DNA from 2 places in the Paenibacillus sp. FSL R5-0407 genome. Region 1 is predicted to be linked to the other one. Evidence: predicted binding sites of a transcription regulator. Region 1 holds the regulator's gene; the other holds the start of a gene.
The links. Region 1 encodes Rex, which represses fermentation and respiration genes when NADH is low (regulators of the CRP and FNR family bind a similar motif). Its sites were predicted from a motif close to TTGTGAAATATTTCACAA; they were not measured.

Region 1 (16,093 bases):
CAACCGCTTGGAGAAAGCGCTGGTCCATGCCCGATTGGCGGCGGCTTTGGCTCCTTTGCAGGAGGAATATATGCTGCACTTTGACCGTTTGCAGTCCAAGGAACTGACCCTTATGGCTAAGAGATTGCTGGAGGGAGAATCCGGAGGAAGCTCGGTGAATAAAGCGGGAGCCGCAGAGCCTGCATCAAGACTGCTGGAACGGGCGGTGGAGTTGGATCCGTTGTCCGTGGACGCCCAAATCTGGCTGGCGATCGCGTATACGGAATTAGAGCAATACGAATCGGCTTTAAACGCCGCCCAAGAAGCGGCCTCTTTGCCGCAGGATGACGGGATTGCCAAACAACTGCAAGAATTGGAACAAAGAATCAGGGAATATATGGAGTAAAATAATTTCTAGAGAATGCGGGGGATCTCGGGTGGGTGAACAGATTAGAGTAGCTGTTGCAGGAGCGGCAGGCAGAATGGGTAAAGAAGTAATAAAGATGGTTCTGGAAGATCCGGAACTTCTATTGGTCGCTGCTATCGGCCAAAGTGATGAAGGAGTTGACGCAGCCTCTATCGTCGGGCTTCCGGCATGCGGCGTCCGGATGACTACGGATCTGGAGCTTGCTTTAGTTGAGAGTAAACCTCAGGTATTGGTCGATTTTACTACCCCGGCGTCCGCTTATGACAACACTGCATTAGCGGTCAAGCACGGGGTAGCTCCGGTGGTCGGAACGACCGGATTTACTCCGGAGCAAATCGAGCTTCTGGACAAGCAGTGCAAAGATAAAGGCATCGGCGGATTGATAGCTCCGAATTTCTCGATCGGCGCCATTCTTATGATGAAGTTTGCGGCGCAGGCCGCGAAATACTTCCCTCATCTGGAGATCATCGAGTATCATGGGGATCAGAAGCTGGATGCCCCTTCCGGTACCGCGGTCAAAACCGCGGAGTTGATCGCAATGAACCGTGAGGAGCTTCGTCAAGGAAATCCGAAGGAAGAAGAAACGATCGAAGGCTCGCGGGGCGGTTACTACAACGGATTCCGTATTCACAGCGTCCGCCTGCCCGGCGTATTCGCGCAGCAGGAGGTGATCTTCGGCGGCTTCGGACAGACGCTGAAGATCCGGCATGATTCCTATGATCGCGCGGGTTATATGCCCGGCGTGAATCTGGCGGTTAAAAAGGTGCTGGAATATCAAGGCATGATCTACGGATTCGACCATTTTGTGGATTGACAGAGGGAGAGTTAAACATGTTGAATATTGCTTTTATTGCCCATGACCGTAAAAAAGAAGATATCGTTAATTTTGTAATTGCGTACGAGCATGTCTTTAAGGATAAGAAGCTGTACTCCACCGGGACAACGGGTCTGCGGATCATGGAAGCGACGGAGTTGAAAATTCATCGATTTCTGTCCGGTCCGCTCGGCGGCGATCAGCAAATCGGATCTTTGATCGCGCAGAACGAAATGGATCTCGTGATTTTCTTCCGTGATCCGTTGATGGCGCAGCCGCATGAGCCGGATATTACGGCATTACTGCGTCTTTGCGATGTTCATGGTATCCCGGTAGCAACGAACCTTGCGACGGCGGAGATTCTCGTAAGAGCGCTCGATCGCGGGGATTTCGCATGGCGAGAGCTGGTCGAGAATAATAAGCCGGGGCTGGGACAATGAGCGAGAAACTGGATATTCTTATTTTCGGCGCTCATGCCGACGATGCGGAGATCGGAATGGCAGGTACGATCGCCAAGCAGGTAGCCGCAGGATATAAGGTGGGCTTATGCGATTTGACCCAGGCGGAGATGTCATCCAACGGTACCGTGGAGCTTCGTAAGCAGGAAGCGTTGGCGGCGGCCGAGGTGCTCGGAGCTTCGCTCCGCATAAACCTGGGATTGCCGGACCGTGGATTGTCGGGAACACCCGAACAAATCGCGAAGGTGACCGAAGTAATTCGCAAGTATGAACCTTCGGTAATTTTTGCCCCGTATTGGGAGGATCGTCATCCCGATCATGTGGCTTGCAGCAAACTCGTGGAAGAAGCCGCGTTCAACGCCAAGCTCCGCCGCTATATGCCGGACAAGCCGGCGGTACCGGCTCCGGAGCTGTATTATTATTTCATCAACGACTGGAAAACCCCGGATTTACTGGTGGATGTAACGGATTGTTACCCCAGCAAGATAGAGGCACTCGGCTGCTACCGTTCGCAATTCGGACAGGCTTCCGCAGGAGAGGATGTGGCTCTTACTCCGCTGAATCAAGGTTACGTGGAGCGGGTTCAAGCCAGAGACTCCCTGCTAGGACAGCGCAAGCTGATTCCGTATGCGGAAGGTTTTGCTGTTAAAACACCGTATCTGGTTAATCTATTCGGGTCCGGCCGCTCATAAACTATACAGGATCAGAACAAATAAGGAGGCCCCCACCATATGGACCCATTTTTGAAAATAGGAATTACCTGCTATCCGTCGCTTGGCGGCTCGGGGGTAGTAGCGACCGAACTGGGTAAACAGCTGGCGGAAAAGGGACATGAGGTCCATTTTATTTCCCACAGCGTTCCTTTCCGGCTCGGCAGCTTTCACAAAAACATTAAATATCATGAGGTCGAGGTCAGCGATTATTACGTGTTCCGGTATCCTCCTTACGATTTATCCCTGGCGACCAAAATGGCGCAGGTGGCGAAAGAGCAGGAGCTGGATGTGCTGCATGTCCATTATGCCGTTCCTCATGCGGTGTGCGCCTTCTTGGCGAAACAGATGGTCGGGGACAAACTGAAGGTTGTCACGACGCTGCACGGGACGGATATCACGGTCTTGGCTCAAGACGAGTCGCTTAAGGATCTGATACGTCTTGCGATTAACGAAAGTGATGCCGTGACTTCGGTCTCCCTGGATTTGATGCGGGAAACTCGTGAAGTACTGGATATTACGCGGGATATCGATTTGACTTACAACTTTGTGGACGGAAGAGAATACTATCCGCGGAGCGCTTGCGAATGCCGCCGTGATTTTGCCGATCCGGAAGAGAAAGTGCTGATGCATATTTCCAACTTCAGACCGGTGAAACGCGTAAGCGACGTCGTTGACGTCTTTAATTTGGTCAATCAACAAATTCCATCCCGATTGCTGTTTGTCGGAGAAGGCCCGGATTTGCCTAAAGTACAGTGGAAAATCAAAGAGATGGGACTCAGCGACAAAGTCCATTTCCTTGGCAAGCAGGACGACATCGCCCAAGTGATCTCGATGGCCGATGTGCTTCTGCTTCCTTCGGAAAAGGAAAGCTTTGGTCTCGTGGCTTTGGAGGCGATGGCCTGCGGCGTGCCGACCGTCGGATCGATAGCAGGCGGGATTCCGGAGCTTGTGGCTCACGGGGAGACCGGATTTTTGGCGCCGATCGGGGATGTTCGCCAAATGGCCGACTATTGCATTTCCTTGTTAAGTCAGCCGGAGCTGGCAGCAAGAGTTCGTGAAGCGTGTTTGAAGCGGGCGAAGTCCGAGTTCAGCAGCGATATTATTACAGCCGCCTATGAATCGATTTATTACCGCGTGTTGGACCGTAAGCTGCCGCAAATTAAGCCGGCCTGCGGTTAAACGGCAAGTTGGAGGTTTATGGAACATGAGCCTTTGGAAAATGGCAGACCCCCTGATGCGACATCAGGGGGAAAAGGTGCTTGCGCGCCTGCTGGAAAACGGATACCAGGCCTATTTCGTCGGCGGCTGTGTCCGCGATGAAATTATGGGTCGGCCCGTCCATGATATGGATATAGCAACTTCGGCCAAGCCTGAAGATGTGATAAGGCTGTTCGATCGCACCATTCCGACGGGACTCCAGCATGGGACGGTTACCGTGGTATCTGGCGATCATGTCTTTGAGGTAACCACGTTTCGTAAAGAGGCGGAGTATGAAGATCATCGTCATCCCTCTAGCGTGGAATTCGTAGAGAGGCTCACCGAGGATTTGCAGCGGCGCGACTTTACGATGAATGCAATCGCCGGAGACGGGGAAGGCAGGCTTACCGATCCTTTCGGCGGTCGCGAAGATATTGAAGCCGGCCTGATTCGCTGCGTGGGCGATGCTTCGGAGAGGTTTGACGAAGACGCCCTGCGGATGATACGAGCTGTCCGCTTCGCATCCGTATTCGCGTTCCGTCCGGTGAAAAGCCTATGGTCGGCGATGCGCGCCGGCAGATCGAAAATCGCCTTCATCGCCATGGAACGAATTCGAACCGAGCTGGAAAAGATCGTGCTGGGCCCATATCCGGTGCGGGGACTGGCCATGCTTCAGCGCAGCGGATTGCTCGAATATGTGAAGGCACCGGTGCCCCAAGCTGCCCTGGTTCCTTTTTCGAAGACGGAGGAGCGCTCGCCATGGATTGCTGCCTTGGAACGATGTTCGTCGGACCAGCCTGAAATACGATGGTCTCTACTGCTGCAAGCACTTGATGTAACTGGGGATGAGTCTGCAAGCTTGATGAAAGAATGGACATTCTCCAATGCAGCGGCGCAAATGGCTGCCGCACTCGTCCGGTTTGACGAGCTCTGGAGTACCGTGAAATTGTCCGGGATGGAAGAGCGGCTCAAGCGGCAAAACTGGATAGAACTGCAGTTGGCCTTCGGAAAAGCGGTTGCCGCCAATTGGCTGCTTCGTCAGGAGACTCTGCTGGGAGCCCTTAGTACGGACACTACCACTCATGAGAGACTCCACCTACTGGAGCAAGAGGAAGCGAAGTGGCATGAGGAAGTCGTTATCCATACGCTGCAGGAGCTGGCCGTAACCGGCGGGGATGTGATTCAGCAACTCGGTAAGCGGGGCGGTCCGTGGCTAGGGGAATTAATGAACCGGTTGCTGCTCGGGGCCGCTGCCGGGGACTTGGCAAACGAACGGGAAACTTTGCTGGAACATGCGAAAGTTGTGGTGAATGATAATGGAACATCTTAGATTGCTGGACATTCTGCGCGAACACCGCGGAGCGTATATATCGGGCGAGGAGATCAGCCGGCGCTTGTCGATCAGCCGAACGGCAGTATGGAAGCAGATCAATAAACTTCGTGAAGAAGGTTATGAATTCGAAGCGGTGTCCCGTAAAGGGTACCGACTTGTTTTTGCACCGGACAAGCTGGAGGAAGGCGATGTGCTGGAAGGACTCCAAACAAAATCTTTCGGCAGGCATTTGAACCTGATGGAAGTAACGTCGTCGACGCAGGAGGCAGCAAGGCTGCTTGCGGAAGAGGGCGCACCCGAAGGAACTTTGGTCATCGCGGAGGAACAAACCGGGGGCCGCGGCCGCCAAGGGAAGAGATGGTATTCTCCCGCCCGTAAAGGGATATGGATGAGCTTGCTCCTGCGACCGCAGCGCCCCTTGTCATTTGCGCCGCAGCTCACTCTGTTGACCGCTGTGGCGGTGTGCCGGGCGATTAGAAAAGTTACCGGGGTGGATGCGGGAATCAAATGGCCGAACGATTTGCTGGTTCAAGGCAAAAAAATATGCGGGATCTTGATCGAATCCGTCGGCGAAGATGAGCGGATCAAATATTGTATAGCCGGTATCGGAATCGATGTGAATGTAGAGTTGGAAGAACTGCCCTCGGAGCTCCATAAGGTCGCTACTTCTTTAAAAATTGAGAGCGGCCAAACTCAAAGCCGCGCAACCTTGATTTCGGCCGTAATGAATGAGTTGGAGCAGCTCTACAATCTCTATGAAGAGGAAGGCTTCGCACCCATTGGCCATTTATGGGAAGCCTTATCGGTGACGTTAGGCAAGCGCGTGACCGTAAAGACCCCACGCGGCGAGACGGAGGGGACGGCCGAGGCTTTAGACGAGTCCGGCGCGCTGGTTCTGCTGGACGATACAGGCAATCACATCACGATTTTCTCAGGAGATGTACAACTTGCATGATGAAAAATGCAAAACATTTTGTTATACTGTCCTCAAGAGGCGATATCGGTATTCGAATTGCACTCTTGAGGGCACAATATAGCTTATTTTGAGTTGATGAGATTTCCACGGTGACGTTGGATTCTGCTCTGAGCCGAAGAGGACCGAGACAGAAAGAACGAGCGACAGTGACTCTTCTTTGGATTTCGGACCTTTTTAGTGCCTAAACTAAAAGGTTTTTTTGGCGTGTCCGCGAACGAAACGCTCACGACCGGAAAGCCGGAGGAGATGGAGAAACAATGGCTGTTAAACATCCACTGAACATTGTAAAGATGAAAAAAATGAAGCAGGAAGGCAATCCGATTACGATGATTACCGCCTATGACTATCCTTCCGCCAAGCTGGCGGAAGAGGCGGGCATCGATGTGTTGCTGGTCGGCGATTCGCTCGGGAATGTGGTTCTCGGATATGATTCCACCATACCGGTAACGACCGACGATATCGTATACCATACCCGGGCGGTTGCCCGCGGAGCGCAGCATACCTTTATCGTAGCCGACCTGCCTTTTATGACATATCACGGAAGTATTGATGAAACTCTGAAGACCGTGCGGCGGATCATGCAGGAGGGCGGCGCCCATGCCGTGAAGATGGAGGGCGGCCCCGAAATTGCCCCTGCGGTTCGAAGAATTGTTGAGGCCGGTGTCCCTGTACTAGGCCATATCGGGTTGACGCCTCAGTCCGTCAACCAGATCGGGGGTTATCGCATACAGGGTAAGGATGAGCGCGATGCCCGGCGATTGCTGGAGGAAGCGAAGGCGTTGGAGAGCGCCGGAGTGTTCGGCATCGTTCTGGAACTGGTGACAGAAGAAGTAGCCGCAGCAATTACGGAGCAGATTTCCGTTCCGACGATCGGCATCGGTGCCGGCCGGAAGGTTGACGGTCAAGTGCTGGTATTCCATGATGTACTGAAATACGGCTCGGATTACCGGGAGAAGCGGTTCGTCAAAACTTACGCCGATATCGGTGCCGAGATTCGCACTGGCATATCACAATATGTAAGTGAAGTGAAGGGCAAAGCGTTTCCGGAAGAAAAACACGGGTTTGCCGCCGAAGACGGTGTGATCGAGCAATTATACGGCAAAGGGAAGGTGGAGTCCCGGTCATGAAAGTGTTTAGAGAGATCAGGGAACTAAAGGAATACTTAAAGATCGAGCGGATTAAAGCCGCTAAAGATAGAAAATTTCCCAAAACGGGACTTGTTCCTACGATGGGATTTCTGCATGAGGGCCATGCGAGCTTGCTGCAGCGGGCACGTCAGGATAACGAAATCGTCGTTCTTAGCATTTTTGTGAATCCGATCCAGTTCGGACCGAATGAGGATTTCGACCGCTATCCCCGCGATGAAGACAAGGATCTGGCGCTGGCTGAACGCGAAGGCGTGGACGCCGTGTTCCTGCCAAGCGTGGAAGAAATGTATCCCCATCCTACGGCGACAAAGATCAAGGTGGAGGGATTGACGGAGCGGTTGTGTGGAGCTTCACGCCCGGGACATTTTGACGGAGTGACGACTGTCGTGGGCAAACTGCTTCATATTGTTCAGCCTACTAACGCATATTTCGGACAAAAGGACGCACAACAGGCGGCGGTGATCGCGCAAATGGTTCAGGATCTCAATTTCGATGTCGAGATCATACCTTGTCCAATTATCCGCGAGAGCGACGGCGTCGCGTTAAGCTCGCGTAACGTGTATTTGAGCGCTGAGCAGCGGGAAGCAGCCAAGGTGTTATCCAGAAGCCTGCAGAAGCTGCAGTCCGGCGTGGAAGCCGGTGAGAGCATTACTGCGGGGGAAGCACTCAAGGCATTGACGGAGGCGATTCAGGCCGAGCCACAGGCGGTAATCGATTATGTGGAGATTGTCCATTATCCGCGCTTGAATCCTGTTGAGGAGTCGACAATTCTCAAGGATGCGAAAGAACCGGTCCTCGTTGCGCTGGCCGTAAAATTCGGAACGACGCGCTTAATCGATAACGTAATTTTGATGAAGAAGGGAGAGGCGCTGCATGTATAGAACGATGATGAAATCGAAAATTCACCGCGCTACCGTAACGGAGGCGAATTTAAATTATATCGGCAGCATTACGATCGACGAGAGCTTGATGGAATCGGCCGATCTGCTTGAAAACGAAAAGGTGCAAATCGTCAACAACAACAATGGTGCCCGGCTGGAAACCTATGTTATTCCGGGACCGCGCGGAAGCGGGGTCATTTGCTTGAACGGAGCCGCTGCACGGCTGGTGCAACCCGGCGATCAGGTCATTATTATCTCCTATGCACAAATGTCGCCGGAAGAGCTGAGAAGCCACAAGCCTACGGTCGTGTTCGTGGACGAGAATAACTTTCCGGTCGAAACCGCGAGCCAGGAGCTGCACGCGACGGTACGCTAACCCCTTCGTATGCAATTAATGCCTCCGGGAATGAAAAGCCCGCCAAAGACAAAAAATGAACGTAAGGCTCAAGCTGCTTTCATTTTCGTTAAAGGTGGGATGCGAATGATGTTTCAGCATGTATTTGCGGAAATGAATGACATGTTGGATGAAATCGTGACCTTATACCCTGTTGCCCAAGGCGACCAGAAGCAAGAACTGGCTAAGAAATGGCATTTGCTCAAGCATATGAGTGACGGCATTATTGAGGAATGGCTTAATTTTGAAGAGAAAATGGGCGATTTCCGCCAGAGCTGGGCAAGTCCGGACAGCGGAAAAAGCGCCCAGCTTCCCGAAATGAATTGCGCTGCTTTTATTAAAGGACAAGGGTATTATAAACTTTTAATGTTTTCCCAGGCATTGCCTCAGTTTGAGATTTCTTTGGAAACCTATCCAGAAAGCACGGTGGTTCGAACCTATTTGGCGATGTGCCATATGCATCTGGAACAGTTTGGAGAAGCGGTTGCTCATTTCTGGAAAGTGCTGGAGGGTTCCGGTAGTAAACGACTTCGTTCGATTATTTATAACGCGCTCGGCTGCATTGAAGCCCGGCAAGGCGTGCGCACGAAAGCGAAGGAATATTTTACTTTGGCCCATTATCATGATCCTTCGCTGCCCGAGCCTTTGGCCAATCTGGAAGCCTGTATGAAGAGCTCCGGGAAGCTCCAGTACGGAAACGAATTGACGTCGCTGCTGTAATGTAATCCGGTCACCTGAGTTACAAAAGCCATGATTCAGAAGAGCGGTGCATGTCCCCTTTCAATGGGGGAGCATCGCTCTTTATTGTGTCCGCATTGCCGGGGATACCGTCTACACCGGAATTTTCAAAACGGCTTACTTCTGTTATGCTGTAAAAGAGACTGGAACGAAAGGGACTTTGGAACTCATGAAATATGCCGTACTCGATTTTGAAACGACGGGGAACCAGTCCTCTGATGAAATTATTCAAGCAGGGCTTGCCATTATAGATGAAGATTTGAAAGTATCCCGGGTCTATAGTTCCTATGTGAAGCCGGGAATACCCATACCTCCCTTTATTACGGGACTTACGGGAATTTCGGAAGACGATGTCAAGGATGCGCCGGATCTGGACGAAGTCATGATGGAAATGGTGCCGTTACTTGACGACGCCGTTCTTGTGGGACATAACGTCGCTTTTGATTTTAATTATTTACAGAGTGCACTCGATAAAACCGGGTATCTGCCTTTTACGGGACGCATTCTCGATACGATGGATTTTTTGAAAATATTTTTCCCTTCGTTGACCACTTATCAGTTGGGAATGGTCGCATCCGAGTTTGGGGTAGAGCATGACCGGCCCCACCAGGCGGATAGCGATGCTTTGGCGACCGCGCTCATTTTCTTGAAATGTCTCGAGGAACTGGCCGATTTGCCGCTGATTGTCTTGCAAAGGTTGTCAGACCTTTTTGCCGGAGAAGACAGCGATCTGGGCTGGTTTTTTGATGCCATGCTTCAAGAAAAAGAACGGGAGGCCGATCAAAGCCCTGACGGTTATACGTATTACCGGCAGTTTGCGCTGCAGGTGGAGGACTGGATGGACATCGAGCCTGCCAGAAACTCCATGCTTGGCAATCCGCTTCGCGATGTGTCCTTTGAGCAATTCATGGAGCAGGTCCGGGAGAAGCTGCGCGCCAAGCTGCCCGATTATGAGGAGCGCGAAGCACAGAACCTGATGCTGAACGAGGTGACCCGGGCTTTTGACGAAGATAAGCACTTGCTGATCGAGGCGGGGACCGGAACGGGTAAATCGCTCGGATATTTGCTGCCGGCTATTTACCACAGCGTGAAGAATGATGAGAAGGTAATGGTCAGCACGCATACGATCAACCTCCAGGAGCAGCTGAGGGAAAGGGATGTGCCCCTGTTGACGGAGGTCGTGCCTTTTCCGTTCAGCGCAGCCGTATTCAAGGGAAGACAGCATTATTTGTGTTTGCGCAAATTTGAACATAAAATTAATAGAAGAGACTTTGCGACACCTAAAGAAGAGGTGATGACGGCCGCCCAGATGATCGTATGGCTGGCCCATACGGAGACGGGCGACGACGAGGAGCTGAACCTTGGAAACCGTGGTGGAGATTTTTGGGAAACGGTGGCGAGTGAATCGGACTCGTGCCTTGGCCGCTCTTGCCCGTGGTTCCGCAAATGTTACTATCACAAGGCCAAGCATGAAGCGGGTGTTGCCGATGTGGTCATTACGAACCATTCCAAGCTGTTCACCGATATTCAAGCCGGCCACCAGCTGCTGCCTGGATACGAACGTCTGGTAATTGACGAAGCGCATCATTTGGAAGAAGTGGCAGGCAAGCATTTGGGACTTCAAATGAAGTATTTTACCGTTGTCCATACGCTCACCCGGCTGTTTAAGGATAGTAATACCGGGCAATTCCCGAATCTGCGCAGTATGCTGCAGCAATCGGGAAGTGAGAAATCTGCGGAATGGTGTTCGGTTATTGACGGATTGTATCCGACCCTTGTGGATGTGAAGGAGAACTGGGATCGGCTGGCCGAGCTGATGTTTACGCTGATGCCTGAACGCAGCGATGCAGCGCCAGGGGATCCTGGACAGTTTGTGCTGCGCTTGCTGCCGCAAAAGAAACCGAAGGCGTGGGATACGCTTGCCGCGCTGGAGAATCAAATTTTTGTGGCTATGGGCGACGTTCTCCGCAAAGGCGAGCGGATGATCAACGAGCTTAAGGAAGACGACCATGATTACGGCTATGAGAGCCTGATCACCGATATTAGCGGACTCTTGAAGGATCTCGGAACCGAACGCGATGCGCTGCGATTTTTTATTAAGCTGGAGGACGAGAATACGGTATACTGGATAGAAGGAAACGGTAATTACCGTAGCCGGTCCCTGCAAATTTTCGCGGTTCCGATCGACGTGAGCGCGCAATTGAAGGGTTATTTCTTCGACAAAAAGAAAAGTGTAGTCATGACCTCGGCTACGTTGTCGGTCGACAAATCGTTCCAGTATATGATAGATCAGCTTGGATTAACCGAAGCCGCGGCGGAGGACAGACTGATTACTTCGATGCTGCCTTCTCCGTTCAATTACCGGGAACAGGCGCTGCTGGTCATTCCGCGGGACTTTCCGAGCGTAAAGGGAAGTGTAGGGGACGATCATTTCGTGGCTACTCTGGTTCAGTCCCTCGCCGACACAGCGGTGGTAACGAAGGGCCGTATGATGGTCCTGTTTACTTCGTACCGGATGCTGAGGCAGGTATATGATCCTTTGAAGGAGCTGCTGGCCGGACAAGGAATTACCGTGATCGGGCAGGGAATGGATAGCGGAAGCCGGACCAAGCTGACCCGTCGCTTCCAGGGACAACATGCTTCGGTGCTGCTCGGAACGAGCAGCTTCTGGGAAGGCGTGGACATTCCGGGGGAAGCTCTGACGAGTCTCGCTATTGTCCGTCTGCCTTTTCAGCCACCCAACCACCCGCTTGTGGAGGCAAAGAGCGAACGGCTGCAGCAGCAGAAGAAGAACCCGTTCATGAAGCTGTCCGTTCCGCAAGCCGTCATTCGGTTCAAGCAGGGCTTCGGACGTCTGGTCCGGTCTTCGCAGGACCGCGGGATCGTGGTTGTTTACGATACACGCATCTTGGAATCTTACTACGGGAAATACTTTTTATATTCTTTGCCCGGACCGAAAATGGAGCATATGCCGCTCGGGCAGATGATTCCGCGAATTTCGGAATGGCTGAACGCAGAGGAACAATAAACGTTCTTCAAATCGCGCCTATTAGGGGGATAACCAAATGAAATCGGAAAAAATTTCTGACGCCGTAGTACGCAGATTGCCGGTGTATTTACGTTTTCTTAATGAACTGAGCCGCCGGGAGGTCCCGACGGTTTCTTCCCAGGAGCTTGGACAAAAGCTGGATCTCAATCCGGCGCAAATCCGTAAAGACCTGGCTTATTTCGGCGACTTTGGCCGAAAGGGGATCGGATATGACGTTTCCTATCTGATCGAGAAAATCCGCCAGATTCTGAACCTGGACCAGCAGATCAACGTGGCTTTGATCGGAGCCGGTAATCTCGGACAAGCATTGTCGAATTACAACGCTTATTTGAAGGACAATATGAAAATCGTCGCCGTATTCGACGCATCCCCTGGTAAAATCGGTACCCAGATCAACAATATCACGATTCAACCGATCGAAGATCTGGTGGATACGGTAAGAGGCAATCAGATCCGGATCGGAATTATTACGGTTCCCGCACCGGAAGCCCAGCGAGTAGCTGACCAGCTTGTGGCCGCTGGAATTGGGGCTATCTTGAATTTTGCGCCCACGATCCTTAAGGTACCTTCTGAGGTGCGGGTGCATGCGGCCGATTTCACAACCGACTTGATGAGTCTTGCTTATTATTTGAACGGAGGAAAGGAACATTCGGAACATGAATCGGAAATGGTTGATTAAAGACGGAACCTTCGCCGTGCCGGACCGGGAGAAGCCGGTCATTCGCGGATATATGCTGGTAGAAGGCAGCACGATTACTTATATAGGCGAACAGCGTCCGGAAGAAGGCGTGGAGGGCGCCGAAACCTTCGACGGTAAAGGCCTGCTCTTCTTGCCGGGACTCGTCAATACCCATGGTCATGCCGCCATGTCTTTGCTTCGCGGTTATGGGGATGACATGGTGCTTCAAACCTGGCTGCAGGAAAAAATGTGGCCGATGGAAGCTAAATTTACCGGGGAGGATGTCTACCGCGGCACAGCATTGTCCGTTCTGGAAATGCTGAAAGGCGGAACAACGACCTTCCTGGATATGTACGATCACATGGACCAAGTGGCTTCCGTTGTCGAGCAATCGGGGATCCGGGCGGTACTGACGCGCGGAGTCATCGGGCTATGCCCGCCTGACGTTCAGCAGCACAAGCTGGATGAGGCGGTGGCTTTTGCCCGTAATTGGCATGGTAAAGCGGACGGGCGGATTACGACGATGATGTCGCCGCACTCGCCATATACCTGTCCGCCGGATTATATCGAGAAGATCGTTCAGGCGGCACATGACCTGAATCTGCCGCTGCATACGCATATGTCGGAAACACGGGCCGAGGTCGAGCAGAACGTAGCGGATTACGGATTGCGTCCGGTTCAGCATTTGTTGAACCTGGGATTGTTCAGCCGTCCGGCACTTTTGGCACATGCTGTGCATTTGACGGATGAGGAGATCGAAATTTTGGCGGCGCACAATGTGGCCGTTTCCCATAACCCGGGCAGCAATCTCAAACTGGCAAGCGGAGTTGCCCGCGTACCGGACCTGCTTAAAGCGGGCGTAACCGTATCCCTGGGCACAGACGGACCAGCTAGCAATAATAACCTAGATATGTTCGAGGAAATCCGCCTGGCAGCTCTTATTCACAAAGGAGTCTCGGGCGACCCGACCGCAGTTCCGGCTGCGGAAGCGCTCAGAATGGGTACGGAATACGGAGCGAAATCGCTCTTCCTTCAAGATACGGGCAGACTGGCCGCGGGCATGAAGGCGGACTTCATCGCGCTGAATACGGAGCAAGCCCATTTCTTGCCGCGGACGGATTATATTTCCCATGCCGTTTACTCGGCGGGTTCGAAGGATGTCGAGCATGTTTGGGTGAACGGTAAGCAGGTAGTTAAGCACGGAGCTTGTCTGACACTTGACGAGGAGAAGGTCCGGTTTGAAGCCCAGGCTGCCTTTGAGGGCCTGTTAGGCCGATAACATGCCGCAGGGTATGAAAGAGAAACCGGAATAAGCCGGCATCGGGGAAAGGAAGAGTAGGTTGAAGAACAGAACCAAATGGATCCTGCTCTCCATTGTGATTTTGGTGCTGGTGCTCATTGGCCTTCACCGCTTTTATCTGTATGTCCACGAGGATATATGGCAAGGAGAGAATGAAGCCGTTCAACGGGCCAGACAGGAAGCCGGACTGACGGAAGCCGAAAAAGTGTGGAAATCGGTCTGGGACAAAGTATGCTGGGTAGTGGAAGGCAAGGATGCAGACGGACAAGAGATCATGGTCTGGCTGCCGGAGGGCGGGCAGGCTGAAGTAAAGCTGCTGTCCGAGGGCGTATCGGAAAGCCAAGTCCGTACAATCATACATGATCAATATCCCGGTATTGAAGTCGTGCGGCTTTTGCCGGGTATCTACAACAATGAATTGGTTTGGCAGCTTTTTTATAAGGAAAAGGCGCATCATTATTACCGTTTTTTCCGGTTTAGCGACGGCCAGGCGTTGGAAGAGGTATTCACATTGCCGAACCGGTAAATGTTGCATAAGAAATGATAACAGCCTTGCGCTGAATTCATGGACCTGTCAAGCGGTCCGTGCTTCAGTGCAAGGCTGTTTTTAGAGCACTTTTATAAAAATTTTAAATATATTCACAACTTTATTCGATAATGTATATACGATGTGATATACTCATATTTGTAAGTTTGATATATATACTAATGTGGTTTTAATGTATTATTTGATATATGAATTTAATATTACATCAAGGGGGATTATGCCGTGAAATTGCGCGTTGGACCAATTATCGCGAGCGTGGCTGTTTCCGCGACTCTATTATTCGGAGGATGGTTTGCCTATAAACAATGGGCTGTCGAGAGCCCGTTTGAAAATAAATTGAATCAATACGAGGGTGTGAAGAGCGTCCAAACAGATATTACCCAGAAACAGGCCCTGGTGAAACTTAATTTAGAACCGGGAACCGATTTTGGCAGTCTGGTGAAGCAAATTCAGAATGACGGCCGCAAGTGGATCGGAAATCGGGAGTTGAAGCTGGAAGTGCAAGATAACGCATCTCAGGAGCTTAACGATTTGTGGGAAGAGGCGTTGTTCCCGATCGCGCAGGCGATGGAAAATAAAGAGTATACCGGTATTACCGACACTCTGGATAAATTGCGGGAAAAAGACAGCAATTTGTCAGCCAAGGCTGAAATGGACGATCGGAACGTCTATATTACGTTGAGTGATGGACAAGCGAGCAAATTTATTATTTTACCTCGCGTACCGCAGAATATGGGGGTGTGGCCGAATGCGTAAGTGGATGCTGGAGCTGGCGGCCGGGTTTGTACCCGTCCTGTTCATTTTCCTCGCTTTTATCGGATATAATGCCATTCCGCTGCTTGTCGGCATAGTTATGCTGGGGGCATTGTTCGCGGCGGTCAAGATGCGCGGCGGCATCGTTGCCACGGCTTCCCAGGAACGTAAACGCAAAAAAATCGGCTCGTCCAATTTGACTTTCGACGAAATCGGCGGGCAAGACAGCGCCAAGCAGGAATTGCGCGAAGCGCTTGATTTTATGGTTCGGCATGAAGAAATCAAAAAATTCGGCATTCGGCCGATTAAAGGGATTTTGCTGACGGGGCCTCCGGGAACCGGTAAAACCTTGATGGCCAAGGCTGCGGCTCAGTATACAAACGCCGTGTTCGTTGCGGCATCGGGTAGTGAATTCGTAGAGATGTACGTAGGGGTCGGCGCCAGCCGGATCCGTGACTTGTTCAAAGATGCGCGCACTCGCGCGGCTAAGGAAAATAAAGAGAACGCCGTCATTTTTATCGACGAAATCGATGTGATCGGCGGCAAGCGGGAAGGCGGCCAGCAGCGCGAGTATGATCAAACGCTGAATCAGCTGTTGACCGAGATGGACGGTATTTATACGTCCGAAACACCGCGTATTCTACTGATTGCGGCAACCAACCGTAAAGAGATGCTGGACAGCGCTCTGCTGCGTCCAGGCCGGTTCG
Region 2 (16,093 bases), 180 kb from region 1:
GATGAACAATGGAATAATGACTAGCCCCAGAAACGCCGTAAACAGTTTGATTCGCAGATTCATTGGATGTATTCTCCCATACCGGATTAGTGCGTGGACAATCATATAATAACAATAGTATTTTAATATATTATCCTATGATCTTGAACCCGCCACTATTATCCTTTGACACTGCCTGCCGTAACTCCTTCAATAATCTTTTCCTGAAGAATTGCGTAGATAATCATAACCGGCAGTACGCTGAAAATAATCCCTGCGGACATTTGCGCATAGTTGGTATTGTAGGCGTCTCTGAAACCTACCATCCCTACAGGCAGCGTTCTTAACTCTTCGCTGGACAGGAAATAGTTGGCTAGCAAGAATTCGTTCCAGTTACCCAGGAAGTTGATGATGAAGACTGTAACGATCGCCGGCACCGTAAGCGGGATAATAATTCTCGCAAACAGCCCTGCCGAACTTAGTCCGTCAATGACAGCAGCCTCTTCAATTTCCCCCGGGAGCGAACGCATAAACGCCGCCAGAATAATGACAGAGAACGGAATGGCGTTGGCTACATAAGGTAAAATAAGCGCCATATGCGTATCCAAAATATCCAGTTTTCTCATGATTCCATAAATCGGAAGCAGTAAGGAGTTGTTCGGAATCAGCATCCCCAGCAAGATCAGCTGGAACACGACGGCACTGATTTTGTTGTAGCGCATCCGGGTAACCGCAAAGGCCAGCATCGCCGCAAACAGAATCGATAAACACGCGGAAAGGACACCGATGTACAAGCTGTTAAAGAAGTATGTGCTGATCTTAGCATTGACCCAGGCGTTAATATAATTGTCAAACGTAATGGAGCCCGGGAGGCCGAACGGATTCGAAGCGATATCCTGGTTGTTCGTTTTGACGGATGAGAAGAGCACGAACAGGAACGGATACAGGATGACGAGCAGGTAGGCCATAAGGAAAATGTGCGGAATCGTTTTTTTGAGTGCTCTCATCAGTATTCAATCCTTTCTGTCCGTTTGGAGATCAACACTTGATACAGTACCGTAATGATGATCGTGAATATGAAGATCAGAACGGCAATAGAGTTGCCAAAGCCATGTCTAAAGCTTGTGATGGCATACCGGATCATGTAAGTAGCCATAACGTCAGTCGACCCGGCAGGTCCGCCCTTCGTCATAACGAGAACGATATCGGCAGCCTTCATGGCACCAGCGATGGACAGCATGATAACAACGGAAATAATCGGCATAACGAGCGGAATCGTAATTTTCGTAGCTCTTTGGAAGCCGGTCGCTCCATCAATTGCAGCCGCTTCTTCCAGCTCTTTCGGAATGGCCAGAATCGCGGCCAACACCATAACAATGTAGAAACCTGTCCATTGCCAAGCGTTCGTAATCAGAATCGATATCATCGCCCAGTTTTTGTCGGACAGCCAATAGATCGGAGATACCCCGAATACGCCTAAAATTTTGTTGGCGAGGCCAAAGTCCGGATTGTAGATAAAGCCCCACAAAATCCCGATAACGGCCGTTGACATGATCGACGGCATAAATACCGCGGTCTTATACAAGCCCTTGAATTTCTTGACGTTTGCAATGAGCAAGGAAAAGATGACGATCAAAGGGACCTGAACCAAGCAGGAAAACAAAATGAAGTAAACGTTATTTTTAACGGATTTCCAAAATGCGACATCATGGAAGGCTGTTACAAAGTTGTCGAAGCCGATATAAGTAATATTTTTGGATATTCCGTTCCAGCTCGTAAAACTGTTATTGACCGCCGTAAACACCGGGTAGATGAAGAAGGCAAGAAACAGTACGAACGCCGGGATCACAAATATCAGATAGATCAGCGGATTTCTAAGCGCTTTATTCATGATAAACCTCCGTAGCTTATGCAGGATTAACTTCGTGCTACATTTTATTTAAGATGTTAGTTCTTAATTTAGTGGAAAAGGACGCCCCCACATACTTGAGACGGGTGGCGCCCTTTCGTCATTTGCTAAAGATTATTGCCCAGCCGCATTAGCCGCATCTTGAGCTGCCTGTACATTTTCCAGCATTTTCGCCGGTTCGATTTCCCCGCCGATAATTTGTTGGATACCCATGCTAAGCGCCGTATTCACTTCCGCTTGTACAAGGGCGTCGAACGCTGGGAACGAAGTTCCGATTTCGCTGACAGCCTTGAAGATATCTTGCATGAGCGGGTCATCGGACGTAGTTTTCATTTGCTCCAGATCCATCTTCATGGCAGGGAGCACACCGTCTTCTTTCAGACCGCGAAGCTGCATTTCGTCTGTCCACATGTTCTTGATGAATTCTTTAACCGCTTGCATTTTGCGAGGATCTTCAGCAACTGCACTGGAGAAGCCGTAACCGTTGTTAGCGTCCTGCATAACTACAACCGGATCGCCTGCATTAACAGGAGGCATATTGAAGTATCCGATTTTGCCAACCATGTCGCCGGCTTGTTCAGCGTCTCTGAACACCGAGTTAGCCCACGAACCGTCCATCATCATGATCGCTTCGCCAGTAACGATTTGGTTTCTCATGTCGGCGTATTCAAAGCCGAGTTCGCCTTTTTTGTAGTAGCCTTTGTCAACCCATTCCTTATGCTTAGCTACAGCTTTAACCACGTTTTCATCCGTCCACTTGGTTTCGCCTGATTTGAAGCCATAAGTGATTTCAGGTCCTGCATAGTAAGACCACAGATTGTTTGTTGTCATCAATGGGATCCAAGCATCCTTCGAAGATTGAGCGAAAGGAATTTTGCCGTCTGCTTTGATCGTTTCGGCAAGCTTATCCAGTTCATCCAGCGTCGCAGGCACTTTCAGACCTTTTTGTTCAAAGTACTCTTTATTGTAGAAGAAACCTTCGATGGATCCCCCGATCGGAAGACCGTAAATCTTACCGTCAAGAGTAAATGGTGCCAGTGTAGTAAATTTGTCTTTGAGGCCCAGCTCATCCAAAATCGGAGTAATGTCGAGCATCAAACCTTCTTTGGCATATAGCGCTGCATCCGGGCTGCCGAATACGTCGAATACTTCCGGCGGTTTCCCTGCTGCCATCTCGCCTCTCAGCTTCTCTTTCCGGTTGACTTCGGAATCAACGGCATCAAGCTTGATCGTCAAGCCTGGTACTGCGTCTTGGGTCTGTTTAACCACATCTTCGAGCAATGCAAGACGGAATTTCTTGGACTCCCCTACTTGTGTGTGGCGAATGGTGATTTCGAACGGCGAATCATCCACCTTTGCCGCTTCACCATTGTTTGTCGCCTTTTGGCCTTCGTTTGCGGGTGTGTTTTTATTGTCGGATTTACCGCACCCAGCGAGCATTGCGGACGCTACGAAAATCAGCGTCATTAGCAGCATCAAACTTTTCTTCATATTTCTAAGACCCTCCTCAAGAGCAGTTTGTGTTACATCTTTATTATAGAAAGCGCCTCCAATTCTGATAAGGAGGACATTTTTCTTTTCAGGGGATAATATCATCTAACCGACAAAAAGAAAGCGGTTAAACCTGACATGTATTGTCGAGTTTAACCGCTTTTTCTCATTTAGTAAATATTAATGTCATATTAGCTGACACTTAATTATTTCACGGATGTCTCTGCCTGCTGCATTCCTTCTTCAATCAAGCGATTTGCACGCTCGATTTCCTCCTCCGTTGGCGAAGGTACGCCCTCTAACGGATAGTCCCAACCTAATTCTTGCCACTTGAATACACCCATCTGATGATACGGAAGAATTTCGAATTTCTCTACACCGTGTAAACCACCGATAAAGCGCCCGAGGTTTAGCAAATCCTGCTCATCGTCATGAATGCCAGGAACAAAAACATGCCGAATCCACATATTTCGTCCGTGTTCTGACAACCATTCGGCCATTTTCAGCATCCGGTCGTTCGGTTTACCCGTCAGCTTGATGTGCTTCTCATTATCGATATGCTTCAGATCGAGCAGGACAAGGTCTGTTACGTCCAGGAGATCACGAATTTTGTCGCCCTCGTTGTATCCGTTCGTATCCAGCGTAGTATGCAGATTCCAGCGTTTCTTCACTTCGCGGAACAATTCGGTTACAAACGGAGCTTGCAGCGTTGCTTCCCCGCCGGATACCGTCAACCCGCCGCCTGAAGAACGGTAGTAGGTGAGGTATGGCTCAATTTCAGCCAATACCTCCTCTACTGTCATTTCTTTACCTTCCGTGAGGCTCCAGGTATCCGGGTTATGGCAATACTGGCATTTCAACAGGCAGCCCTGCATAAAGAGTACGAAACGAATACCCGGGCCATCGACCGTTCCGAAAGTTTCCAATGAATGTATGCGACCTTTAAGCATTTTTCGTCACCCTTTCTGATTGCACTGCCTTAACAAATGTTGTGATTTCTGTACCCGTTTCTATTTACATCGAACCGTGGAAAGTCCGGTTAATTACATCGAGCTGTTGCTCACGGGTCAATTTAATGAAGTTTACCGCATAACCCGAAACACGGATCGTCAATTGCGGATAGTTCTCAGGATGTTCCATGGCATCCATCAACTGTTCGCGGTCAAATACGTTGACGTTCAAGTGATGGGCTTTGCTGCCGAAATATCCGTCCATCATTGATACGAGATTCGATTTGCGGATCTCAGCTTCTTTGCCGAGTGCCTTAGGCACGATCGAGAAGGTGTTCGAGATCCCGTCCAAGCTGTGTTCATACGGCAGTTTGGCAACGGAACTGAGCGAAGCAAGCGCACCCTTCTTGTCGCGTCCGTGCATTGGGTTAGCACCAGGAGCAAACGGTTCGCCCGCTTTACGGCCATCCGGTGTTGTTCCTGTTTTCTTACCATATACAACGTTCGAGGTAATCGTCAATACCGATTGTGTCGGCATCGCATTACGATAAGTTTTGTGTTTGCGGATCATGCTCATGAACGATTCAACAAGACCCACGGCAATTTGGTCGACTTTATCGTCGTTGTTACCGTAGCAAGGGAATTCGCCTTCGATTTCAAAATCAACGGCAATGCCTTGTTCGTTGCGGATCGGTTTAACTTTAGCATATTTGATCGCGCTCAGCGAGTCGGCCGCTACGGACAAACCGGCGATCCCGCAAGCCATCGTACGGAGAATGTCGCGGTCATGCAGCGCCATTTCGATCCGTTCGTAGCAATATTTATCGTGCATGTAGTGAATTACATTCAGTGTGTTCACATACAGTTTGGCAAGCCATTCCATCATCGGTTTGAACCGTTTCATAACTTCATCGTAATTCAAGTACTCGGAAGTGATGGCCGGGAATTCAGGGCCGACTTGTGCGCCGGATTTCTCATCTTTACCGCCGTTAATCGCGTACAACAGTGCTTTCGCCAGGTTAGCGCGTGCTCCGAAGAACTGCATTTGCTTACCGATTTCCATAGCGGATACGCAACAGGCGATACCATAGTCATCACCATAGATAGGACGCATCAGATCGTCATTTTCGTATTGAATCGAGCTGGTTTCAATAGATACCTTAGCGCAATATTTCTTGAAGCCTTCAGGCAATTGTTCGGACCAGAGTACTGTCAAGTTTGGTTCTGGAGCAGGGCCCAGGTTGTAAAGAGTGTGCAGGAAACGGAAGCTGTTCTTCGTTACTCTAGTTACGCCGTTTACCGACATGCCGCCGATCGATTCCGTAACCCATGTTGGGTCGCCGCTGAACAGATCATTGTAATCCGGAGTACGCAGGAATTTGACGATCCGCAGTTTCATTACGAAATGGTCAACCAATTCTTGTGCTGTTTCTTCAGTCAAAGTTCCTTCAGCCAAATCGCGCTCGATGTATGCGTCAAGGAAAGAAGATACGCGGCCAAGCGACATTGCCGCCCCGTCTTGTTCTTTGACTGCTGCAAGATAACCGAAGTAGAGCCATTGGAAAGCTTCTTTCGCATTTTCGGCCGGTCTCGAAATATCGAAGCCGTACATTTCACCCAGTTGTTTCAATTCGCCCAGTGCGCGAACTTGCTCGGACAGTTCTTCGCGAAGACGAATTACGTCTTCGTCAATTACGTCAACTTCCAGGCTCTTCAGTTCGTTATTTTTTTGCTTGATCAGGAAATCCACACCGTAAAGCGCTACGCGGCGATAGTCGCCGATAATACGGCCGCGGCCATATGCATCTGGGAGGCCAGTAATAATGCCGGCTTTACGAGCAGCTCTCATATCGGATGTATAGGCATCAAATACGCCTTGGTTATGAGTTTTGCGAATCGTTGTAAACATATCTACGATCTCGCCCGGCAAGTCGAATCCATAAGCCTTGCAGGCGTTAATTACCATATTTATACCGCCAAAAGGATGAATCGTACGTTGGAAAGGAGCTTCCCCTTGTACACCTACGATTTGTTCCTTCGTTTTGTCCAAGTAACCGGGAGCATGGGATGTGATCGTGGAAGGCTTGTTGACTTCAACGTCAAGTACGCCTCCGGCTTCTCTTTCTTTCTTGGTCAAATCGGAAATAATGTCCCATAATGCTTTGGTATTATCCGTTGCACCCTTCAAGAAAGATTCGTCGCCTTCATAAGCCAGGATGTTGGTCTCGATGAAATCGCGGGTGTTCACTTCTCTCATCCATTTCCCTTTTTTAAAACCTCTCCAAGCTGTTTCAACTTCTTGTTTTGGTTGTACTTCTCTCTCAATCACCGACATCTGTAATCCCTCCATATAGTTTAGAAGTACGCGGTTTGAAGGATATATCCGCGTCTCATGATCCCTAAAATTTGTGATAATTTTCACAACTCTGACACTGATAAGTTCTTAGCTTTTAAAACATCATCCGCTGTACTTACCACCGTACCGGGGATCATTTATATCATTATCTTATATCAATACCCCATTAAAGATTGTGACAAATATCACTTTTGAAGTGATATTTGTCACGTTAGCCTTACATGTTCACTTATTCTTCAAATCTTCCATAGAAAGCGTCACGATAAACTTCAGCAAGCTCTGTCACAAGCGGGAGCTTCGGATTCGCAGTTGTACATTGGTCTTCGAAAGCACGATCCGCCAAGTAATCTACACGCGATTCGAAATCTTTCGCATCGAAGCCGAGTTCTTGGAATGTTTCCGGAATGCCGAGCTTCTTATTCAGATCACGGATGGCGTTGATCAGGCTCTTCACGCCCTCTTCCGTCGTTCGGGCAGGCAATCCCAAGATGCGTGCGATTTCCGCATAGCGTTCGTCAGCTACGAAGTGAGTGTATTTCGGCCATGCTGCGAATTTCGTAGGTTTCTTCGCATTGTAACGGATTACGTGCGGCATCAGAATCGCATTCGTACGGCCATGCGCGGTGTGATACTGTCCGCCCCATTTATGCGCCAAGCTGTGGTTGATGCCCAGGAATGCGTTCGCAAAGGCCATACCGGCCAAAGTCGATGCGTTGTGCATTTTCTCGCGAGCCAGTTTGTCGCCGGTCAGCGCCGATTTCTCCAAGTATTGGAACACCAGCTGGATAGCTTTGATTGCAAGGCCATCCGTGTAGTCGCTCGCCATTACCGAAACATAAGCCTCGATAGCATGAGTCAGTACGTCCATACCTGTATCGGCTACAGCAACTTTAGGTAAGCTGTATACGAACTCAGGGTCAATAATGGCTACGTCCGGAGTCAGCTCGTAATCAGCCAAAGGATATTTCGTGTTGCCGTTGATTTTATCCGTAATTACCGCGAACGAGGTCACTTCCGAACCTGTACCCGAAGTGGTCGGAATCGCAACAAACTTCGCTTTACGTCCCAGGCGCGGGTATTTGTAGATCCGTTTGCGGATATCCATGAATTTTTGTTTCAGGTTGTTAAAGTCGGTATCCGGATATTCGTAGAACAGCCACATGCCTTTCGCGGCATCCATTGGCGAACCGCCGCCGAGTGCGATAATGCAGTCCGGTTGGAATTTAGCCATCAGCTCAGTACCGCGCTCTACCGTTGTAGTCGATGGATCCGGCTCAACATCCGAGAACACTTCGATCGCTACCGGAGTTTGGCGTTGACGGAGATAGTGCTCCACTCTTTCCACATATCCCAGTTTAACCATCATTGGGTCAGTTACAATCAGTACGCGGGTAATATCCGGCATTTTGGCAAGGTATTGCGTCGAGTTTTTCTCGAAATAGATTTTGTCAGGCACTTTGAACCATTGCATATTCACGGTACGACGATTCACCCTTTTCACGTTGATCAGATTGACAGCCGTTACGTTCGACGAAGTCGAGTTACGTCCATAAGATCCGCAGCCCAGCGTCAGCGAAGGCAGGTTCGTATTGTAAATGTCGCCGATCCCGCCTTGCGAAGACGGTTGGTTGACGAGAATCCGGCAAGTAGGCATCCGATCCGAATAATTTTGAATAATTTCTTCATTATTACTATGAATTACCGAAGAGTGCCCCATACCTCCGAATTGAACCACTTCAAGCGCGCGTTCGATGCCTTGGTCGGCTGTTTTAACTTTGTAGCAAGCCAGAACCGGGCTCAATTTCTCAGCGGACAACGGGAATTTTGGACCTACGCCTTCGATTTCGGCAACCAGAATCTTCGTTCCGGCCGGTACATCGATACCGCACATTTGAGCGATCTTCACGGCAGGTTGGCCGACGATGTTCGGGTTCACTGCGCATTTGTCTGCAATAATGGCTCCGGCTGTCAGTTTAGCCGCTTCATCTTTGTTGACGAAGTAACAGCCGTTTGCAATCATCTTCTTCTTCACTTGATCGAACACCGGCTCTTCGATGATTACCGCTTGCTCGGATGCGCAAATCATGCCGTTGTCGAACGTTTTCGAAAGGATCAGGTCATTGACCGCTTGATCCAGATCCGCGCTCTTTTCAATGAAGCAAGGCACGTTACCAGGACCTACGCCGAGTGCCGGTTTGCCGCAGCTGTATGCCGCTTTAACCATCGCCGATCCGCCGGTTGCCAGGATACAAGCAACGTCAGGATGGTTCATCAAGCTGTTCGTACGATCCATGGAAGGATTCTCGATCCATTGAATGCAATCTGCTGGCGCTCCGTGCTTAACGGCAGCTTCGAGCAGGATTTTTGCGGCTTCCGCGCTGCACTTTTGAGCGGATGGGTGGAAACCGAAGATGATAGGGTTACGAGTTTTGATAGCAATGAGAGCTTTGAAAATGGTAGTCGATGTAGGGTTGGTTACAGGAGTGATCCCCATGATGATACCAACCGGTTCTGCGATTTTTTGGAAATTGTCATAAGGGTTATCTTCAATTACGCCAACCGTTTTGTTGTTCTTGATGCTGTGGTAAATATACTCGGTCGCAAACATGTTCTTAATGATCTTGTCTTCGTACACACCGCGTCCGGTTTCTTCAACCGCCATCTTCGCCAGATACATATGTCTGTCAAGTCCGGCCAGCGCCATAGCCTGCACAATTTTATCAATTTGCTCTTGATCCATGCCCATAAAAGCTTCGGATGCTTTCTTACCTTTGTCGATCAAGGTTTGAATGTAATCTTGTGCAGTCAGCTCGGCTTTTGTCGTAACTTCGTTCTTAACGGCCATTTCTCTCATCCTCCTAAGTTGGGTAATGGACAACCCTTTTCTTTCTAGTGAATTATTTCACGTTCGGGTCCATCCTTGTGAAGCTTTGCGCTTCTCTTATGGTCTTAGCATAGCACAGCTGGTTTGATTTGTATAGTGAATTTTTTCACGTACTTTAAAATAATGAAATTTTTCATTGTTCTTTGATTGTTTTTTCAGTTCAAATTTGCATTCCAGCCTTTCTAGGCCTATATTCCCAACCTATTTAGTGAGCAATATTACACTCGGTAAAAAAGTGAAATTAGTCACAATGTTGAAATTTCGACACTTTTTCAGGCTTTACAGTCCCCTCAAACCTCTAAAAACGTTATATAATTAATTTAAAATTTTCAGAAAAATTTGGAACACAAAGGGGAAATCAATGATGAGTGAAATCGTGAGCGCTACGCTGCCCCGCGGCAATACGAGCTGTTTTACAGAGCAAAACTTCAACCGTCTTCTTGTCACTATGAAAGAAAAAGCATATCCCGAAGGAACGCATTTGTTCTGGGAAGGCGACTTTTCCGATAAACTGTTCTATGTTAAACGCGGACGCGTCAAACTGACCAAATCGACCGATGAAGGAAAAGAGCTCATCCTCTATATGTATGGACGCGGAGATATGGTGGGCCAAGCGGATCCCTTCTTTAGCACTAAGCACAGCTTCACTGCAGAAGTTATTGAAGACAGCGAGATCGGAGTAATTGAACAAAAAGACCTGGAAATCATGATTTGCCAGCATTGCGATTTTGCGATCGACTTTATGAAATGGATGGGGATTCATCACCGTCTGACACAAACCAAGTTCCGCGACCTGATGATGTACGGTAAACCGGGTGCCCTCTGCTCGACCCTGATCCGCTTGAGCAATACTTACGGCGAACAACATGGTGACAATATCCTTATCAACAAAAAAATCACCCATACCGACCTGTCGAACATGATCGGCGCCACCCGCGAAAGCGTCAACCGGATGTTGAGCGATCTGCGCAAGAAGGACGCACTCGAATATGAGAACGGCATGATCGTAATCAAGGACCTCGTGATGCTGCAGGACATTTGCCATTGTGAGCTCTGTCCGAATGAAATTTGCCGGATCTAACAAAATGAGATGTCTATGGGGAAACAACTTTATAACAAGGACGGTGCAGCCTTAGTTTATCTGCCCCGTCCTGTTTGGTATAGAGGTAATATTAACCTTGCCATTCTATATTCTGAACAGCGGTGCCTTAAGTGGTAGACGTAATCGGGTATTTTATGTTGTGGAACGAGGAAATATCGCTGCTACGCGTCCTGACAAATAGTCCCCCATCATACGCTTGCTGATTAAGATACATATTTTTATAATCCGGAGTATAGTGAAACACGATTTTCCTAACGTCTTTGTCTGCAATATGCGATAGGATATCCTGAATTTCAAACTCCTTTGCACTTATGATATCGAACAGATCGATACGATCCTCTTCTTTCTTATAAATAACGATGATATTCTCCTCTTCCAAATAATAAATCTCCTCACTAAAAACATTCAAACCATAGAACATGAGTATCCCTTCCGAATTAGCAGTTCCCCAGCGTTGAGAATTGGGGAGCCTTTCCAGAGATCTTTGATACATCAATGCCCGGTCAGCCTCATTTTGCATATCCAGCTTCCTGACATTTTTATTTGCAGCTGGACCAGATCGATATTCCGATATATTTTCCAGTGAAAAAAGCTGTTCCTGAACCGGACGAAATCCGAATTTCGGGTAAAAATCCAATACGGATTCATTCGCGAAAAGATATATGTATTCACACTTATGTTCATAATCATCAAGGACTTTTGTCAGCAAACGTGACGACAAGCCTTTATTGCGATAATCCGGGTGCGTCATCACCGTGCCGATTTGAACAGCCTGGCTGACTTCCCCGTTTATAATTAAATCCATAATACTTACGGACACATTCGCAATAACCCGATCTCCATCCAAATAAGAGTAAGGGATAAAGCGTTCCTTCCAATACCCTTTTTGATACCAGTCCTCAAAACTTATGCCAAACGTGCCTTGGGCTAAATCTGATAAGCTCTTTCTAGCACGGTCATTATTTTTATAATCCTGAGCAAATCTAATATTGTGCATCACATTCGTCCTCCTATAATAAGCTAGCCCGCTGCATTTTATAATAGAAACTAGTTTAATAAAAAGCCAGTTAAATATTGATTTTAATCATCAATTCCTGGAGGAGACTAACCATTTTTAGTCAACAAAAAAGCTGCATCAGCAGTCACTACAGACCGTTAATGCAGCTCTTAAGCAGCTTTATTTGCTTTTGAACGGGGTTATTTCTTGCGCACCGGTGAGATAAACCAGTAGGCCATACCTACGAATACGGCGCCGCCGATAATGTTGCCGAGCGTGACGGGAATCATATTATGAAACCATCCGGCAAGCGATATCGTTTCGGGGTGATTCGGCAGCATCATGGACAAGCTGAGCAGCGTCATGTTAGCCACGCTATGCTCATAACCACTCGCGATAAAGGCATAGAGACACCACCAGATCAGGACAAGCTTGGAAATGTCATCCTTCGCCCGGTTGGCCATCCAGATGGCCAGGCATACAAGCCAGTTACACAAAATGCCGCGGAAAAACAGTTCCATGACCGGGGCGCCCATTTTCTTGGCTGCAGCCGCAAAGATCAGATGTTCCGGAGCGGCGGTTTTGAACAAACCGGAGCCTACGATCAGTAAACTGAGGATAATCGCCCCCGCTAAGTTGCCGAGAAAGACGATTATCCAGTTTTTGAGGGTATCCGATACCGTGGTACGCTTAGCCAAAGTACTGGCAGTAAAGAACATGTTGTTCCCCGTAAACAGTTCGGAACCGGCAAAAATGACAAGTGTGAGGGCGAGCCCGAACGACATCCCCATAACCATACTCTGAAACGGTGACTTCACCGCGGCCAGCGGCGCACCCACGCTAAATATCAGGATGATGCCCAGTCCCACGTACGCTCCCGCCAGGAGCGTTGATACAAAGTACCGGGGCAAACTTTCATTCATCTTCTCTTTCTTTTTAACGGCTGCTTCCACAATGGATTCTACGCTTTGTGTAAACATTTGACTTTCCCCACTCTCTCTCCCAAGTGCGTTGCTATGCAGCAATCAAGCCGCTATACAGTTTGTAATTCCCCCGCGCCAATCCATACCTGCCCATCCTCTATCTTGACCGGCACCATTTGCGCCTGGCCGGTGTCCGGAGCTTGAACCAGACCGGTGGTCAGATCGATTTTCCAGTCGTACAGCGGATCGTACAAGTAATGTCCCGAAACAATCCCTTCCGCAAGCGGTCCGCCTTTCGGATGAGGATTCTTATTTACAGCTGCGAAAATCCGGTTATCGGAGAGGCGGAAGACGGCAATCTGCCGCCCCCCGATCTCCACTACACGTCCGATCTGTACCAGAAAATGATCCACAGCACCTACAGAAATAAATTCGTTATTCTCTTTAGTCATGTATCGTACTCTCCTTTCACTATTAACCAATGTTTACAGTTGATTACCAACTTCCAAGCGATTAAACAATTTGTCGCTGTTCTCGTTGTCGCGAATCGCTTTCTTCCACGGATCCTCTACTTGCTGCAGAGCAAATTCAATCCGTTCCATAAGCGCCTTCCGATTCTCAGGATTATCTACTACAGCGGTCTTGATCTGTTCCAGACCGATGCGTTCCACCCATTCCGAGGTTCTCTCAAGATAGTTGCCGGTTTCACGGTAGTACTGCATAACCGCACCGACAATTTCGATCAGTTCTTCATCGGTCTTCACTTTGCAGAGCGAATCCGCAAGCCGGGCTTTGATCCCGCCGTTACCGCCGACGAAAATTTCCCATCCGCCGTCATTACCGACGATCCCGATATCCTTCGTGCACGATTCCGCGCAGTTCCGCGGGCATCCGTTCACAGCCAATTTGAATTTGGCAGGGAAGTCGAGACGCTCGAATTTGCGTTCCAGCGTAGCCCCCATTCCCATCGAATCCTGGGTACCGAATCGGCAGAACTGCGAACCGACGCAGGTTTTCACCGTGCGCAGCGATTTAGCGTACGCATAGCCCGAAGGCATGTCGAGTTCTTCCCAGACTTTTGGCAAATCCTCTTTTTTGACGCCGATCAAATCAAGCCGTTGGCCGCCGGTTACTTTAACGACCTTCACATCGTATTTCAGCGAAATGTCCGCAATCCGTTTCAATTCTTCCGGTGTAGTCACACCGCCATACATGCGGGGAACGACAGTATAGGTTCCGTCCTTCTGAATATTCGCGTTCATCCGCTCGTTGACAAAACGCGATTCCTTTTCGTCTTCATGCGTATCCGGATTGATCATCCCGAGGTAGTAGTTAATGGCCGGCCGGCACTTCGAGCAGCCTTCCGGTTGGCTCCAACCCAGCACATTCATTACTTCTTTAGTTGTTTGCAGGCCCTTCTCCTTGATTTCGGCCACGATTTCATCACGGCTCAAGGTAGTGCAGCCGCAAATTCCTTGTTTGGCTGTTGACTTGAAGCCGTCCCCAAGCACATACTGCAAAATTTGCTCAACCATCGGTTTGCAGCCTCCGCAAGAACGGGTGGCTCCGGTACATGCTTTGATTTCATCAACCGTTGTCATACCTTGATTCGTAATTACATCTACGATCGTACCTTTGGTAACGCCGTTGCAGCCGCAGACGATTTCTTCATCCGGCATGCTTTCCACGGATGTGGTCTTCTTGGCCCCGCCGCCGCAGCAGCCGGTTCCCATCAATGTACCGTACAATTCATCCGTCATGACCGTTTTCTGTTTAATCAGCTTTTGCAGTTCAGCCGAATCCGTAATATCACCGAAGAGTACGGCACCGACCATAACTCCGTCTTTCAGCAAAATTTTCTTGTAGGTACGTTTCCAATCATCTTTATTCGCAATCACGGTGTGCTCCGGACCATCGATGAATTCACCGGTCGAGAACACGTCAACGCCCGAAATTTTAAGCTTGGTCGATACGACCGAACCTTCATACGGAGGGGCTTCGACGCCGCTAATGTGTTTAGCCAGCACCATGCCCTGTTCGAATAAAGGAGCAACCAGGCCGTAGCAGGTGCCACGGTGTTCCGTACATTCGCCGACCGAGTACACGCCTTCCATCGAGGTTTGCATATAGTCGTCAACAACAATCCCGCGATTGACGGTAATTCCGCTTTCCTTGGCAACCGCGACATTCGGTTTGATCCCTACCGCCATTACGACAAACTCGGCATCCAATACCGTATCGTCGGCAAACCGCAGGCCGCTGACTCTCGTTTCGCCCAGCAATTCGGCCGTTTGCGCGCCCATTTTGAATTTGATTCCCTGGCGCTCGAGCTCCGATTTCAGCATCGAAGCGGCTTGGTGATCAAGCTGACGCTCCATCAAGTCCTCCATCAAGTGAACGACCGTAACATCCATCCCAAGCTGAACCAGCCCTTTAGCTGCTTCAAGACCAAGCAATCCTCCGCCGATGACGGCTGCTGTACGGCAGGTTTTAGCCGCTTCAAGCATTTGATTGCAGTCTGCAATGTCGCGGAAACCAACTACGCCTTCTTTGTCGCTGCCTGGAATCGGCAAAATGAACGAGTTGGAACCTGTAGCAATCAGCACCTTGTCATAAGGAACCCGCATTCCGTCCGCGGTAACTACTTCTTTAGTCTGCTCATCGATTTTGGCAACCGTAGTTCCCGTATACAGCGTAATTCCATTCTCCCGGTACCAGTTCAAATCATTAAGCACGATATCATCGATCGTTTTGCTGCCTTCCAAAACATAAGACAACATAATCCGGTTATAGTTGGGGTGCGGCTCGCTCCCGAACACCGTAATATCAAATCTCTTCGTCAATTTCAAAATTTGTTCGACAGCGCTGATTCCCGCCATCCCGTTACCGATCACCACGAGCTTTTCTCTATCTGTTCCCATATTGGAATTGCCTCCTTCAAAATGCAATCGTTTCTTTGTCCACTAACATTTTCTTTTTCTTTAATAACTTAATTATAATTTAAAATTCAAAATACATTGTGATCTATTTCACACTAAATGTGAAACTTATCACAATATTGTTCATACATTTTTATGTTTTTCTATTGAAAAACACAATTTTTTCCCTCCTGCTCAAGGAGGGAAGGTCCATATTCCACTTTTCTCTGCTTATAAAGACGTGTAACGAGGAAACAAAATGTTATTTTCAAGGTGAATATGACTAAATGTCATCCCTTCCAGCTCTTCCAATCGTGCATAAGTCGTACGGTACGTCGTACAAGCATGCGCCGGCGGCTGAAAATCTCCGGTAATATCTCTCAAGCGTTTCAAAATCTTGCCTGCCCCGTCATGCTCCGCTTCCAATTCTGTAATCGCCGCAAGCATTTTATTTAGAACTTCTTGTTCTTGACCCAGTTCCCAATTTATCATTTTCGGAAAAACTTCCGCTTCTTCCTTGGCTGTATGTTCAAGCAGTTCGTTTCGGAGCTGGCCGTACAGTTGTTCTACTTCGACTAAATGAG

Region 2: the regulator Rex is predicted to act here: its motif matches at 6,736-6,753, upstream of pflB (formate C-acetyltransferase).

What each region holds. Positions count from the first base shown of each region.
Region 1 is NZ_JBBPAX010000001.1:1,406,513-1,422,605, reverse strand. Features, by position in the region: gene NYE70_RS06915 (tetratricopeptide repeat protein) at 1-385, shown strand, start outside; gene dapB (4-hydroxy-tetrahydrodipicolinate reductase) at 417-1,220, shown strand; gene mgsA (methylglyoxal synthase) at 1,238-1,660, shown strand; gene bshB1 (bacillithiol biosynthesis deacetylase BshB1) at 1,657-2,370, shown strand; gene bshA (N-acetyl-alpha-D-glucosaminyl L-malate synthase BshA) at 2,410-3,570, shown strand; gene NYE70_RS06890 (CCA tRNA nucleotidyltransferase) at 3,596-4,918, shown strand; gene NYE70_RS06885 (biotin--[acetyl-CoA-carboxylase] ligase) at 4,902-5,876, shown strand; gene panB (3-methyl-2-oxobutanoate hydroxymethyltransferase) at 6,155-7,024, shown strand; gene panC (pantoate--beta-alanine ligase) at 7,021-7,926, shown strand; gene panD (aspartate 1-decarboxylase) at 7,919-8,302, shown strand; gene NYE70_RS06865 (tetratricopeptide repeat protein) at 8,411-9,040, shown strand; gene dinG (ATP-dependent DNA helicase DinG) at 9,228-12,086, shown strand; gene NYE70_RS06855 (redox-sensing transcriptional repressor Rex) at 12,124-12,786, shown strand; gene NYE70_RS06850 (amidohydrolase) at 12,764-14,065, shown strand; gene NYE70_RS06845 (cell wall elongation regulator TseB-like domain-containing protein) at 14,127-14,612, shown strand; gene NYE70_RS06840 (hypothetical protein) at 14,856-15,389, shown strand; gene NYE70_RS06835 (AAA family ATPase) at 15,382-16,093, shown strand, end outside.
Region 2 is NZ_JBBPAX010000001.1:1,590,201-1,606,293, forward strand. Features, by position in the region: gene NYE70_RS07805 (cache domain-containing sensor histidine kinase) at 1-63, opposite strand, end outside; gene NYE70_RS07810 (carbohydrate ABC transporter permease) at 159-986, opposite strand; gene NYE70_RS07815 (carbohydrate ABC transporter permease) at 986-1,870, opposite strand; gene NYE70_RS07820 (ABC transporter substrate-binding protein) at 2,003-3,379, opposite strand; gene pflA (pyruvate formate-lyase-activating protein) at 3,586-4,329, opposite strand; gene pflB (formate C-acetyltransferase) at 4,394-6,664, opposite strand; gene adhE (bifunctional acetaldehyde-CoA/alcohol dehydrogenase) at 6,915-9,530, opposite strand; gene NYE70_RS07840 (Crp/Fnr family transcriptional regulator) at 9,934-10,650, shown strand; gene NYE70_RS07845 (GNAT family N-acetyltransferase) at 10,778-11,668, opposite strand; gene NYE70_RS07850 (formate/nitrite transporter family protein) at 11,869-12,648, opposite strand; gene nirD (nitrite reductase small subunit NirD) at 12,702-13,043, opposite strand; gene nirB (nitrite reductase large subunit NirB) at 13,077-15,512, opposite strand; gene ric (iron-sulfur cluster repair di-iron protein) at 15,741-16,093, opposite strand, start outside.